Regions from separate parts of the Mycobacterium sp. NGS54 genome, predicted to be linked through region 1. Evidence: riboswitches for the same ligand, from Rfam matches in the RefSeq annotation. Region 1 holds a riboswitch; the other holds the start of a gene.
What was found. Region 1 has a riboswitch for magnesium ahead of AC5Y5E_RS05865 (Rv1535 family protein). Riboswitches for the same ligand answer to the same signal wherever they lie in the genome.

Region 1 (7,521 bases):
TGGCCGCGCTCGCGGGCACCACGCAGCACGCGCGGCGGCATGCGGCCGCGGGCGTCGACCTGATCGTCGCGCAGGGCACCGAGGCGGGCGGCCACACCGGCGAGGTGGCGACCATGGTGCTGGTGCCCGAGGTGGTGGATGCCGTGGCACCGGTGCCCGTTCTGGCGGCCGGCGGGATCGCGCGCGGCCGCCAGGTCGCCGCCGCCCTGGCGCTGGGCGCCGAGGGGGTGTGGTGCGGCTCGGTGTGGTTGACCACCGAGGAGGCCGAGACGGTTCCCGTGGTCAAGGAGAAGTTCCTGGCGGCCAGCTCCTCGGACACGGTGCGCTCCCGATCGATGACCGGCAAACCGGCGCGGATGCTGCGCACGGCCTGGACCGACGAGTGGGCGCGGCCCGACACCCCCGATCCGCTCGGCATGCCGCTGCAGACCGCCTTGGTCACCGGCTCGCAGGTGCGCATCAACCAGGCCGCCACCAATCCGGAGTCCAAGGCGCGCGAGCTGGCGACGTACTTCGTCGGCCAGGTGGTCGGTTCGCTCGACCGGGTCCGCCCGGCCCGCTCGGTGGTGCTCGACATGGTCGAGGAGTTCATCGACACCATCGGCCGGCTCGACGGCCTGGTCGATACGTGACAAGCGCGGCCCGCCGGCGCCGCGCGGTCAGCGACGAAGACAAGTCACAGCGGCGCGAGCAGATCATGTCGGCCGCCAAGGAAGTGTTCGCGCGCAAGGGTTTTCATGCGACGACGATCGCCGACATCGCCAAGCGGGCCGGCCTGGCCTACGGCTCGGTCTATTGGTACTTCGATTCCAAGGACGAGTTGTTCCACGCGTTGATGGCGGCCGAGGAGAGCGCACTGCGCACCCATGTCGTTGCGGCGCTGGGGGTTCCGGCCCGCAGCGTCGGGCAAGAGGAGTCGCTTCGGGTCGCGGTGCGGGCGACGCTGGAGTTCTTCGAGTCCGACAGGGCGACGGTCAAGCTGCTGCTGCGCGACCCGTGCGCGCTGGGCGAGCGATTCGAAAAACATCTCGGCGGGATCTACGAGCGGTTCATCGACGACATCGAAAGCTTCATCGTGGCCGCCCAGGAGCGCGGTGAGGTGGTGAGCGCCCCGCCGCGCATGGTGGCGTACACGCTGGCGGCGCTGGTCGGCCAGCTGGCGCAACGGCGGCTGAGCACCGACGACGACGTCACCGCAGCTCAGGTGGCTGATTTCGTGGTGGCGCTAGTGCTGGACGGGCTGCGCCCGCGGGGGGCGGGGTCCAGCGCGCCCGCAGCTTGTTAACGCCTGTGTGTTCCCGTAATGACCGCATAAAGATTCGGCGACACGACCAGATCACATTGACCGTGTCGTGGCGGTCGTGCATGATCGGTCGCGTATGCACCTCGTTAGGTGAGGCGTCTACACGAATACAGGCCACTGACCCCGAACGTCCAAAGACGCCCCGGGTCAGGACAGCTCCTCCCGGCTTAAGGGTTGAGCCCAGGTGGCTTCCGAGGAATCGGACACGTCGTGTAGTGCCAAAGCTCTGACGAGAGGGGTGCGGATCCGGCGTTCGCCGGCTTCTGTACTCCTTTCGGTGCGCGTGGATCGCGCGGGCAAACCGCACGCGCGTCGTGACCGTCGAGGAGGTGAGGGACGCATGAGTTCCAGCGATAGTCCGGGTCGAAGTCCGGGCTGTGTTCCGTCCCGATCCGACTTCCGGCGCGACGTTCTCGGCTGAGTCGCCGCAACGCTAATAGGCTTACCGGCCAAGCGTTCTCGGATCGGAACCCCAACGGGATGGGACACGTCAGTCCAATCAAAGCTCTTGTTTTGATTCCATCCGCTCGTTTGGATTCCGAGGAGACGATCATGACCGCAGTTCTGCACGACGAAGTGGTAACCGTCGCACCCAAGCTGACCGTGGTGCGCGACACGACCCCGGCCCCCGCGCCCACCCCCGCGCCCAAGAAGGGCACGACCATCGTCATCACTGACCCGCTGGTGGATGGTGCCGCCCACTTCCTGGCCATCGGCGTGCGTCACGTGTACGCGGCGCTGTGGCGGGTGGGTGTGCTGGAAGTCCGGGCCTAATGGTGCTCTATTCGCTCCAAGGGGCTACCCGGCCGCAGGTCTGTCCTGAGGCCAGGTAGCCCCTTGGAGTGCGGGGTTTGAGTAGAATCGAGCCAATGGCATCGATCCGGCGATCACCGGGGAGCCTTCGGAAGAACGGCCGGCAGGCTCAGTAGAACCGAACGGGTAGGCCCGTCACAGCCCTCGTCGAGCGGTCGCGCGCGAGCGCGGCAAGCGGGGTGGTACCGCGGCGCTCGCGCACCTTGCGCGTCGTCGTCCCCGGCCTGAGTATCGAGGCCACAGGAGACGACACACATCGTGACCGAGAACGCGGACGTCAAGGCGTACCCGAAGCCGGCCGGCGGGGCGCCCGATTTCCCGGCGCTCGAAGTCGAGGTTCTCGACTACTGGGCCCGCGACGACACCTTCCGGGCCAGCATCGCTCGCCGCGACGGCGCCCCGGAGTACGTGTTCTACGACGGGCCGCCGTTCGCCAATGGGCTGCCCCACTACGGTCACCTACTCACCGGCTACGTCAAAGACATCGTGCCGCGGTATCGCACCATGCGCGGCTACAAGGTGGAGCGCCGGTTCGGCTGGGACACCCACGGGCTGCCCGCCGAACTCGAGGTCGAACGCCAGCTCGGCATCAACGACAAGTCCCAGATCGACGACATGGGGATCGCCGCGTTCAACGACGCCTGCCGCGAATCGGTGCTGCGCTACACCGACGAGTGGCGGGCGTACGTGACGCGCCAGGCCCGCTGGGTCGACTTCGACAACGACTACAAGACGCTGGATCTCAGCTACATGGAGTCGGTGATCTGGGCGTTCAAACAGCTGTGGGACAAAGGCCTGGCGTACGAGGGGTATCGGGTGCTGCCGTACTGCTGGCGCGACGAAACCCCGTTGTCCAATCACGAATTGCGGATGGACGACGACGTCTACCAGAGCCGCCAGGACCCGGCTCTGACGGTGGGGTTCAAGGTCACGGGTGGCGAGCTGGACGGGGCCTACCTGCTGGTGTGGACGACGACGCCGTGGACCCTGCCGTCGAACCTGGCGGTGGCCGTCAACCCGGACGTGACGTACGTGCAGGTGCGGGTGGGGGAGCGCCGTTTCGTGCTGGCCGAGGCGCGGCTGGCCGGCTACGCGCGCGAACTGGGAGAAGAGCCCGAGGTGCTGGGCACGTATCGGGGCGCGGACCTGCTGGGTCTGCGGTATGTTCCGCCGTTCCCCTACTTCATGGACACCGACAGGGCGTTCCAGGTGCTTCGTGGTGACTTTGTGACCACCGAGGACGGCACCGGGATCGTCCACATGGCGCCCGCCTACGGTGAGGACGACATGGCGGTCTGCGACGCGGCCGGCATTGCCCCGGCCACTCCGGTGGATTCCAAGGGCCGCTTCGACTCCACGGTCCCGGATTACCGGGGGCAGCGCGTCTTTGACGCCAATCCGAACATCATCCGCGACCTGAAGAACGGCAGCGGTCCGGTGGCGGCCAACGGCGCGGTGTTGGTCCGCCACGAGACCTACGAACACCCCTACCCACACTGCTGGCGCTGCCGCAACCCGCTGATCTATCGGGCGGTGTCGTCGTGGTTCGTCGCGGTCACCGAATTCCGGGACCGCATGGTGGAGCTCAACCAGCAGATCACCTGGTACCCCGAACACGTCAAGGACGGCCAGTTCGGCAAGTGGCTGCAGGGCGCGCGCGACTGGTCGATCTCCCGAAATCGGTACTGGGGCAGCCCGATTCCGGTGTGGAAGTCCGACGACCCGGCCTACCCCCGCATCGACGTCTACGGCAGCCTCGACGAGCTGGAACGCGACTTCGGGGTGCGGCCCACCAACCTGCACCGGCCCTATATCGACGAGCTGACCCGGCCCAACCCCGACGACCCCACGGGTCGCAGCAAGATGCGGCGCATCCCCGACGTGCTCGACGTGTGGTTCGACTCGGGCTCGATGCCCTACGCGCAGGTGCACTACCCATTCGAAAACCGCGACTGGTTTGACGGCCACTATCCGGGCGACTTCATCGTCGAATACATCGGGCAGACGCGCGGCTGGTTTTACACCCTGCACGTGCTGGCCACCGCGCTGTTCGACCGTCCCGCGTTCAAAACCTGTGTGGCGCACGGGATTGTGCTGGGTTCCGACGGCCAGAAGATGAGCAAGTCGCTGCGCAACTACCCCGACGTTTCCGAGGTGTTCGACCGTGACGGCTCGGATGCGATGCGGTGGTTCCTGATGGCCTCGCCGATCCTGCGCGGGGGCAATTTGATCGTCACCGAGCAGGGCATCCGCGAAGGCGTGCGCCAGGTGCTGCTGCCGTTGTGGAACGCCTACAGCTTCCTGGCCCTCTACGCGCCGAAAGTCGGTAATTGGCGGACTAATTCGGCCAACGTGCTGGACCGCTACATCCTGGCCAAGCTGGCGGAGCTACGCGACGACCTCACCGGGTCGATGGACGTCTGCGACATCTCGGGGGCCTGCGAGCAGCTGCGCCAGTTCACCGAGGCGCTGACGAATTGGTATGTGCGACGGTCGCGTTCGCGGTTCTGGGAGGAAGACGCCGACGCCATCGACACGTTGCACACGGTGCTGGAGGTGAGCGCTCGCCTGGCCGCGCCGCTGCTCCCGTCGGTCACCGAGATCATCTGGCGAGGCCTGACCTTCGGGCGTTCGGTGCACCTGACCGATTGGCCCGACGCGGACGCGGTGCCCGCGGATCCCGGCCTGGTCGCCGCGATGGATCAGGTCCGCGAAGTCTGCTCGGCGGCGTCGTCGCTGCGCAAGGCCAAGAAGCTGCGGGTGCGCCTGCCGTTGCCGAAACTGACCGTGGCCGTGGAGAACCCGCAGCGGCTCGAGCCGTTTGTGGACCTGATCGCCGACGAGCTCAACGTCAAGCGCGTCGAACTGACCGACGCGATCGACACGTACGGCCGGTTCGAGCTGACGGTCAACGCGCGGGTCGCCGGGCCGCGGCTCGGCAAGGACGTGCAGGCCGCCATCAAGGCGGTCAAGGCCGGCGAGGGCGTCGTCAACCCCGATGGCACCCTGACGGCGGGTCCGGCGGTGCTGCAGCCCGACGAGTACAGCTCCCGGCTGGTGGCCGCCGACCCGGATTACACGGCGGCGCTGCCCGACGGCTCCGGTCTGGTCGTGCTGGACGGCACCGTGACCCCGGAGCTGGAGGCCGAGGGCTGGGCGAAGGACCGGATCCGCGAGCTGCAGGAGCTGCGCAAGTCGACGGGGCTGGACGTGTCCGACCGCATCAGTGTGGTGATGTCGGTGCCCGGCGAGCGCGCCGACTGGGCGCGGGCGCACCGCGACCTGATTGCGGGGGAGATCCTGGCCACCAGCTTCGAGTTCGGTGAGCCCGCCGACGGCTCGGAGATCGGCGACGGCGTGCGCGTGGCCATCAGTAAGGCCTGACCGCGACCGGTCGGCCGGAGGTTCCGAAAAAGAACTTTCAAAAAAGTGTCCGAGGTGACGGGGCTCGCTGCTCCTACCTGTGACGGCGGTCCAACGGGGGCCGCGACCACAGTTAAGGAACACCATGAGCACCATCGAAGACTTCCAGTCCACTACTTTCGCCGCGATCCCGCACGAGGACCTGACGGTCGCCGAGGCGTGGGCGTCGAGCCCGCTGGGTGACCCGGCGGTCGAGGACGGATCCCTCTCGGAGCCCGCAAAATTTGAGGACTTTCCCGCCACGACCGTGACCGAGCAGCCGCGCTCGCGGGCAACGACCGTCCTGGTGGCCGCGGCGGTGATCGCCGGGCTCGGAGTGGTCGGCGGGCTCGGCATGATGCTCATCGACTCGACGAGTTCGAAGCAGGATAAGCCGGCCGTCGTCGTTCCGAACTCCAGCGTCAGTTCGGTGACACCGCAGTCGGCCGGCGCGGTCGCGCCGCCGCCCGTGGCGCCGGCGCCGCCGTCCATCGCGACGCCTCCCGACGCCGCGCAATTGCCGAGCGGACCCGTGAACGGTGGGGGAGCGCCGGTGTGGACCGCGCCCGCGCCGGTCGTCGCAGCGCCCCCTGCCGACCCGGGTATCCCGCCCGCCGCCCCGGCCGACCCCGACTCCCCGCCGCCGCCGAACGTGACGGTGAACATCCCGCCGGTGGTCGTGCCCGTGCCCATCCCGGTGCCAGTGCCGTCGGACCACGATGGCGGCCAGCAGCAGGGCGGTGGCCAGCAACAGGGTGGCGGCCAGCAGCAAGGTGGCGGCCCGAAGCAGGGCGGCGGCCACGGTCCGATCGAGTGCCTTGCATGCCAGCAGCATCCGATCCAGCAGCAGCCCATCCACCCGCAGCCGATTCAGCAGCAGCCCGTCCACCCGCAGCCGATCCAGCAGCAGCCGATCCACCCGCAGGTGATCCCCGGCAAGAAGTGAGCCGGCCCGCTCGAACCGCGAAAGTGCAACTGCCGACACGTTTCCCGAGAGGGATGGTCGGCAGTTGCCTTCTCGCGGCTAGGCGGCCTTGACCGCCCGCCAGCGCTGCCGGCCGCCGCGAACCTCGACCTCCACATCGCGAAAACCCGCTGCCCGCAGGCGATCCGGCAAGGTTTCCGGTGACACCGTGTTGCAGGTGTCGCGGAAGTGCAGGAGGCGGAATCGCAGCGAGGTCACGCTGTCGCTGCCGGCGAAGACGCCGCCGGGTCGAAGCACCCGGAACGCCTCGGCGAACAGCCGGTCCTGCAGCTCGGCGGTCGGGACGTGATGCAGCATCGTGAACGACACCACCGAGCTGAACTCGTTGTCGGGCAACCCGGTATTGGTGCCGTCGCCGTTGATGACGCGCGCGCGATCGCCGTAGAGCCGCTGCAGACGCTGCGCCATCGGGGCGTCGATCTCCACCGAGGTCAGTTTCGGCGTCTTGTCAACGAGCACTCGCAGAATCGCGCCGTAACCGGGCCCGATCTCGAGGGTGTTGTCGCCAAGGTCCACATCGGCAAGAGCCCATGGCAGCAGCTCGTCTTCCACCTGCTTTGCCCAGCGATCCGAGCTGCAAATCCGTCGGTGCGCGAGGTTCATTGCCATACCCAACGACGGTAGACCAATAGCATTTGCAGGTGTGGAGTCCCGGTGGGTGCTGCACCTGGACATGGACGCGTTTTTCGCCTCCGTCGAACAACTCACCCGACCGACCCTGCGGGGGCGGCCGGTGCTGGTCGGCGGCCTGGGTGGGCGGGGCGTCGTGGCCGGTGCCAGCTACGAGGCCCGCGTGTTCGGCGCCCGGTCGGCCATGCCGATGCATCAGGCGCGCCGGCTGATCGGAGTGACCGCGGTGGTGCTGCCGCCGCGCGGTGTGGTCTACGGGGTGGCCAGCCGCCGCGTCTTCGACACCGTGCGCAGCCTGGTACCGGTCGTCGAGCAGCTGTCCGTCGACGAGGGTTTCGGCGAGCCGCCGCGGCTCGCCGGGGCGCCTGCCGAGGACGTCGAGGCGTTC
Region 2 (7,521 bases), on a different contig from region 1:
TGCAGGGCGGCGAGGAAGCCCCCGTCGTCGCCCTCCGGGGCGGGCGGCGGATCCGCGTAAGCCGGGGCCGCGAGGCCAATAGTGACGAATGCGCCGAGCAGCGCTAGCAACAGTTTCATAACCAATCTCCCAATTACCTTGCGCTCTAACCTGATTGCGCTTCCGATGGCACGACTTTGGCCTTGCCTCCCTTTTTCAGATGCACGGCGTGGACGCCGGGCTTCTTCGCCAGCTGCTCGAGCAGGCTGTCAAGACCCTCCTGGTCGACCGTGTGGTGCTGCACGCTTTCGGGTTTCTCCGAGATTTGTGCCACCAGACGCTTGAGTTTTTCCGGCGAATGGGCGTCTTTGAGGTCCTTGATCGGTTTGACGCGGCCGCGGACGCCAGCACGGGCCACAACGGTGGGACCCCCGGCGCCCATGGCGCTGCCGAGCATCCCGGCCGCGGACATCGAACTGAACAGCCCGCCCTCGCCCAGCGCGGCCGCCGGCACGGCTTCCGGCCCGGCGGCCGACAGCGCGGCAGCTACCGTCCTGATGCCCGGCGTGGCCGTGGCCCAGCTCGGCGGAACGGACAAGTTGCCGACCAGGGTGCCGGCATTTCCCATGCTGCCCGATACCGCGTTGAACAGCGTGCCCCGCCCAAAGTGTGCCGCCCCAAGCCCGCCGCCAAGCAGGTCCCTCGGGATTGCGCCAAGGGCCGAAGGGTGCGGGGCGAACTTGAGGACTTGTGACACGGGGAGGTTGATGGCCAGCCCGATCCAGTTGTACTGCGTGGTATAGCCCAGTGGAGTCCTTAGGGCTGTGTACAACTGGGAGAGCGTCGTGGACGAGCCTGGCCCAAAGACGGTGTTCACGATGTTGTTGAAAAAACCGGTGTAGGAGGTGCTGAGGTTTGCCAGTCCCGCCAGTATCGGGTTGCCCACTGTCAATGGGTTCGCTACTTCTGACACGAGGGACTGCGCGGCGCCGGCCGGAGTGGCTGCGGCGGCGGCCACCGCGGCCGCTTGGGTGGCGGTCCCGCCGGCGTTGGTGATCTGTGGGGCCGCGGTAAACGGTGTCACGTCGGTGGCGGCCGCCGACGAGCCGGCGTAGCTTTCCATCGCGGTGGCGTCTTGGGCCCACATCTCGCCGTATTGCGCCTCGGTGGCCGCGATCGCCCCGGTGTTCTGCCCGAAGATGTTGGTCGCCACCAGCGACGCCAGCTGGCTGCGGTTGGCCGCGATCTCCACTGGCGGCACGTGCGCGGCGAACGCCGTCTCATAGGCAGTTGCCGCCGCGGTGGCCTGGCTCGCGGCTTCGGCGGCTTGGCCTGCCATGCTCTGCATCCAGGTCAGGTACGGGGCGACTGCGCCGGCCATGCTCGACGATGACGGACCGGTCCAGGGCCCGCTGCTCAGAGTCGAGATCACTGATGAGTAGGAGGACGCGGCCGACTGTAATTCGGTGGCCAGCCCTTCCCAGGCCGCCGCAGCCGCACGCATTGACCCCGATCCTGGACCCGTGTACATCCTGCCCGAGTTGATCTCCGGTGGAAGCGCTCCATAAAACATGTCTGTTACCCCTTACCTAGAGGCCTGGGTGGCCAGTGCTGGGCTGGTGTCGGTGGTCGCGGCAGTCATCGCGGTCAGTCCTCGAGTGCCGGGATAACGATGATGGTGGCCGCGGCGGGGTCAGCCTCGGCGACGACACCGCCGAGCGAACTCGCCGTGGCACCGGCTCCTGCGGAGGTCCCGGCGGCGGCCACCGCGCGCCCTGCCAGGCTCGACAGGGCCATCTGGCTGAAGACGCCGCCCTCCCCCGTCAGTGATGCGGCCGGGGCGGCTGCCAGGTTGGCGGGTAGCACGGAGGCGAGTGTCCTGATCGCCGGGGCGGCTTCGGTCCAGCCCTGTGGCACCGACATGGTTCCAACCAGGGCCGCCTTGCCCATGGCCCCCGATACCGGCGCCCCGCTCAGGCTTGCGGAGCTCAGGTTTGTCACCGCCCCACTCGTCAGCGGAGCCAATGCCCCGGTGATGGGTTTGACGACGCCGAAGGCGGCGACACCTTGCCCGTTTTGGGCGTAGGCGTATGTCTGACCGAACGACAGGAACGGGCCGCCGGCTAGGGAACTGTCCCCGAAGAACGGCGACCAAATCGAGGTGAGGCCCGAGTTAATTGTGTTCCAGTTTGTCAGGTCGGCGGCGAGCCCCGGTGGCAGCGGTGGCAAGTTCAGTAACCCCGTTGACGCGGGCGCGGAGGCGCCCGTCGACAGGCTTTGCAGCCCGGTGGGCAGCGAGCTGGTGAGCTGGGACAGCTGCGTACCGATGTTCAGGCCGCTCGCGCCGCTGGTTTGGGAGACCGCGGCCGCCTGCGCCGGCGCGCCCGCAGCGTTGGTGGTCTGCGGCGGCTCGGTGAACGGCGTCAGCGTCGACGCGGTCGCCGACGAGGCCGCGTAGGCATACATCGCGGCGGCATCCTGGGCCCACATCTCGGCATATTGGGCCTCGGTGGCCGCGATCGCCGGGGTGTTCTGTCCCAGGAAGTTGGTGGCGATCAGCGTCATAAGCAGGGCCCGGTTGGCGGCGATCACCGGCGGGGGCACCGTGGCCGCGAACGCCGTCTCGTAGGCGCCCGCGGCGATCTTGGCCTGGCTGGCCGCCTCTTCGGCCTGGGCGCCCGTCGCGCTCATCCACGCCACGTATGGGGAGGCCGCCGCCGCCATCGCGATGGACGACGGCCCGGTCCAAGGTCCGGCCGCCAGAGTCTGGATCGTCGAGCCGTAAGCGGCAGCGGTCGACTGCAACTCCGTCGCCAGCTCGTCCCAGGCCGCCGCGGCTGCCAGCATCGGCCCCGACCCCGCGCCGACATACATCCGTCCGGAGTTGATCTCCGGTGGTAGCGCACCGAAATCCAACATCTATTTCCTCCCGCTCCCCTGAGTGGCCGCCATGGTAGGCGCGGCTTTCGGCCCCGTCCGCACCCACGCGACAGCTCTAATGAAATCCATGGAATCCGCCGTTGAATTCATGCGCTGATTTGACGTGTATGAAGACAACAGGGTTCCACACTCCCATTCAAAATGTGTCAGAGGCGGCGGTCCGCCCGGCGTTGGGCGCCGCTGCCCTAATGTAGCGATCATCGTGATCGAAACGTATTCGCGACGCGTTCCCGGGTTGTAATAGTAAGGTAAACGACGAGTGTCAGAGGCCCCTTGTACCTGTGAGAATGCTGCTCATCAGCTACGACATTTCTGTGCCGAATGCCTTGTCCAGCTTACTCGTAGGCGATATCCAGCAAGCGGCCAGGAACGGGCCTTAATTTGTCTGTATGTGAACACGATCTGTCGGCAGAGCGCCGCTGTCCGCCTGCTCTACACATCCGAATCTGTGCAATTAATACGCCGCGCCGTCCTTATTGAACGGCGTTAAGCAATTAACATTTGCGTCATGTGGTGAGTGTGAGGGCTCGTCGAGCTCGCGAACGGGAAATTTCCATGTTAGCTCGCGCGTCCACCACAATTCTTATGAAATGCATTCAACCCCGGGGCGCTCCGACGGCACCGTCGGCGCCGCAATGTTGCCGCCGGCCCCTCCGTGCCCTTGCCCAGGTGTATCCGCCTGGACACGGCCGCCTCGGCGGCCGCCGTCGCCGAATCGAAAGTTTGTCGTCATCCGGTGCTCCCCAAAATTTCACCTAGCGTACGCATTCGTTGCTGGCCGAACGCTGATTTGCTGCTGGAAGTTTGCTGTGAGCGGCTGGGGCCGATTCGCTGTGGCCACCGCGCCGCAGCGCTGCCCGGCGGTGTGATCGCGAGGTTGCGGAAAGCTCAATCCGCGCCGGCACTGCCTGTGAGGCGGCGCCGGCGACCGGTCCTAGCCGGCCGCCGGGGGGCGCGCGACGAAGGTGGGGCGGAAGCCGTACTGCGGCATGGCCCGCCCGTAGGGTTGCACACCGGTGGCCCCGATCGGCATCCCGGGCATGCCGGCCGCCATGGCCGGGGGCGCCACCATGGGCGTCCCGCCGAGCGACGACGCCAGCGGCCCGGCCAATGGCGCGGGTGCGGTCCAACTCGGCGGCACCGATAGCGCTCCGATCATCGGCGCGTGCCCGAGCCCGGCTGAGACGGCATTGCCGACGCCCCCGACCGCGGGGCCCGCGACCACCTCACCGATCGCGCCGTCGATCGCCTGGCCGGCCGCGTCGGCCGCGTCGGCGGCGGCCCCCTGGCCCAGCAGGCTCAGGAATGGCGCCAGCGTGTTGCTGGGCATGTAGAACCCCGACGAGAAGGCGGTGTTCCAGATGTTGGCGTTGGGCCCCCACTCGGCCCAAAGGTTGTCCAGCGTTGCGGATCCCGACCCGGACCCGGTGAGGAGCCCCATGATCTCCGCCGCCGAAGTCTGCGACGACGCGGGCGACGCCAGTCCCTGCAGCGCCGAGGGCAGCGCGGACATCAGCTGCGACATCGTGCCCTGCTGAGCGCCGTCCGGGGTGGCGACGGCTTGGGCCACCGCCGCCGACTGCGCGCTCGGCCCTCCGGGGCTGGTTGTCCGCTGCGGCTCGGTGAACTGGCTCAACTGGGTGGCGACCGCGGACGAGGCGGCGTAGCCGTACATCGCGGCGGCGTCTTGGGCCCACATTTCGGCGTACTGGGCCTCGGTCGCCGCGATCGCCGGCGTGTTCTGGCCGAGGATGTTGGTGGCGATCAGCGCCATCAGCTGGGCACGGTTGGCCGCGATGCCCGGCGGGGGCACCGTCTCGGCGAACGCGGCCTCGTATGCCGCCGCGGCGGCCTCGGCCTGTACTGCGGTCTGCTCGGCCCGCTCGGCCGTCGTACCCAACCAGGCCGCGTACGGCGCGGCGGCGGCGGCCATCGCCACCGATGCCGGGCCGTACCATTCCTCACCGGTCAGCGCGGCCAACACCGCATCGTAAGACGATGCGGTGGAACGCAATTCGGCCGCGAGCCCATGCCAAGCCGACGCGGCGGCCAGCATCGGGCCCGAGCCCGCCCCGGTGTACATCCGACCGGAGTTCACTTCCGGTGGAAGCGTCGCGAAATCGAGTGCGGCGGTCATCGTCGGCCCCCTCCCCTAACGCGCTGCGATTGTCGTGGCGTGCGTGCTGAAACGTGTTGTGGCTACGGCAAAGTCGCGGGCCGCATCAGCGAGCGCCGCCGGACGTGCGAAGACAAGCGACATCGGACTACTCCTCACGTAAAGAGGGTGATCCGGGCCGGCCGGCAATGGTGGCTGGTATCAGCGCGATCCACCGGCGCGATCCGCTAGGCGGACGCGTCGGTACGAGGTCTGGCGGCGTGAGCCGTTCAGACGGTCAGAAAGGGGCCGGGGCCGGATCGAATCGAAATGGTCGATCTGGAATACGGACTATCGCCGAGACTCATTTCGCTCTCACCTCCTCACGGCCTGGGCACACGGGGATGCCTTCGACATGCACACGGGGAGAAGGGCCCGGGCCGGGACTCCCGGAGACCGCACCCCTCTCGTCAAAGCTTTGGCACCACACGGCGTATCCGATTCAGCTGAGCCGGAAGCCACTTGGGCTCAACCCTTAGGCCGGGAGGAGCTGTCCTGACCCTGGGCGTCTTTCGACGTTCGAGGTCAGTGGCCTGTATCCGTGCAGACGCCTCACCTAGCGAGGTGCTTGCAGAGGCCATGGTGGCACCCGGCTAGTCGATAAGTCAACCCAGCTGCAACGCGTTTGCAACAGTCCGGCCGTCACCCGGCGGCCGGTGGGCGCGGCATCACGGTCACGCGGAAGCCGTAGCGCGGGCCGTGGCCGTAGCCTCCTGCGGCCGTGGCGGCGGGCATGCCCGGCATACCCGGAATCGGTGCCGCTCCGGCCGGCACCGCGCCAGCGCCCGGACCGACCGCGTTGGTCCAGCCGCCGCCGGCGAACGTTGCCCCCGCGTGGTTCTCCACTTGGGCGACGGCCGTCCAGGCCTGCGGCACCGACAATCGCCCCACCAAAGCCGCCTGGTTGGTGCCGGCCGAAAACCCGCTCAGGTCCGCGGCTCCCAGGCCGCCCGATCCCAACGCCATCCCGGCGGCTCCCGGCAGGGGCGTCCAAAGGGCGTTCCCGGAGCCCGCGCCCATGGGCGGGAGCGCGGTCGCCGCGGGTTGTGCGGCCACCGACACCGCGTTGATGTCGGCCATCGCGGCCGTGACGGCCGGTTCGATGATGGCGGGGCTCACGTATCCGGCCGAGACGAACCCGTTGACGAACGAGGAGTTCAAGAACGTGCCGATCGCGTTGCCGTCCGCCCCGTCCAGGAAGTTCAGGATGGCGTCGAGTAGTCCCTGGCCCGGGATGGCCGCGGCGGGGTTCGCGACCGTCGACAGCGGTGACGAGAACCCTTGCAGCGCAGTGGGTATCGCGGACATCAGCTGGTCCACCGTCTGGCTGCCGGTGCCCGCCGCAGTGCCCGTGGCCTGCGTGACCGCCGACGCCTGGGCGGCCGGCCCGGCCGGATTGGTGGTCTGGACCGGCTGATCGAACGGCGTCAGCGTCGAGGCCGCCGCCGAGCTCCCCGCATAGCCGTACATCGCCGCCGCGTCCTGGGCCCACATTTCGCCGTACTGGGCCTCGGTGGCCGCGATCGCCGGGGTGTTCTGCCCCAGGAAGTTGGTCGCAACCAGCGCCGCGAGCAGAGCGCGGTTGGCCGCCACCTCCGCCGGGGGCACCGTCATGGCGAACGCGGCCTCGTAGGCCGCCGCCGCGGCCGCCGCCTGAGCGGACGCCTGCTGGGCGAGCGCCCCGGTGCTGGTCATCCACTGGACATAGGGCGCCGCGGCGGCGCCCATCGACGCGGAGGCCGGCCCCATCCACTCCTCGCTCGTCAGCCCCGTGATGACCGCGTCGTATGAGGCCGCCGTCGAACCGAGCTCCGCACCGAGCGCGGCCCAGGCCGTCGCGGCGGCCATCATGGGCGCCGAGCCCGGCCCGGCATACATGCGGGCGGAGTTGACTTCTGGTGGTAGTGCTCCGAAATCCATTGCCAACACCTCCCTTAACCGGCCGTCACGGTTTCGGCGGAGTGCACGGTTGCGTTGCGCGGCGATTTCCGTTGTGTTACAAAGAAATACATCGGACTACTCCTTAAAGACGCTGATAGTCCGACCGGTTCCGGGCAGGTGGCCGCCGAGCGATGTCGGGTGTTGCCGAATCAAACGGCGGCGAGCGCGCCGCGACCGGGTCGGAAAGAAACGGTCGTTGTTCTCATGGGTTAATGGTCAACTCGGCCAGTGCGCCCACCTCCCGTCATCGCCCGAGGCGCTCACGGACGGGCGCCATGGTTGCCCGAATCGGGACGCGGCCCCGGCGAAAACCACGCGTAGGGCAAAAGCCGCCTGATTCCTAGGCGTCTTGCGACGATAGACCTAAATCCCCTTCTCAAGACCCATTTCCGCGGGGAAACTGCGCTCGGTGATGAGCATTGAGGATCATGGTGGCACCGGTGCCAGCGCCCGGCAATGCGAACCGCTCACCCATTGGAAATTAATAGAAAGGTCATAGAAATCGC

Region 2: another riboswitch for magnesium. It lies ahead of AC5Y5E_RS24670 (PPE family protein); the one in region 1 lies ahead of AC5Y5E_RS05865 (Rv1535 family protein).

Annotation. Positions count from the first base shown of each region.
Region 1 covers NZ_JCALCS010000002.1:248,203-255,723, reverse strand. The annotation lists gene AC5Y5E_RS05875 (NAD(P)H-dependent flavin oxidoreductase) at 1-632, shown strand, start outside; gene AC5Y5E_RS05870 (TetR/AcrR family transcriptional regulator) at 629-1,285, shown strand; M-box (ykoK) riboswitch at 1,379-1,548, shown strand; gene AC5Y5E_RS05865 (Rv1535 family protein) at 1,856-2,077, shown strand; gene ileS (isoleucine--tRNA ligase) at 2,375-5,500, shown strand; gene AC5Y5E_RS05855 (hypothetical protein) at 5,625-6,464, shown strand; gene AC5Y5E_RS05850 (class I SAM-dependent methyltransferase) at 6,543-7,112, opposite strand; gene AC5Y5E_RS05845 (DNA polymerase IV) at 7,147-7,521, shown strand, end outside.
Region 2 covers NZ_JCALCS010000008.1:7,752-15,272, reverse strand. The annotation lists gene AC5Y5E_RS24685 (DUF732 domain-containing protein) at 1-119, opposite strand, end outside; gene AC5Y5E_RS24680 (PPE family protein) at 146-1,552, opposite strand; gene AC5Y5E_RS24675 (PPE family protein) at 1,627-2,898, opposite strand; gene AC5Y5E_RS24670 (PPE family protein) at 3,854-5,056, opposite strand; M-box (ykoK) riboswitch at 5,470-5,645, opposite strand; gene AC5Y5E_RS24665 (PPE family protein, SVP subgroup) at 5,717-6,994, opposite strand.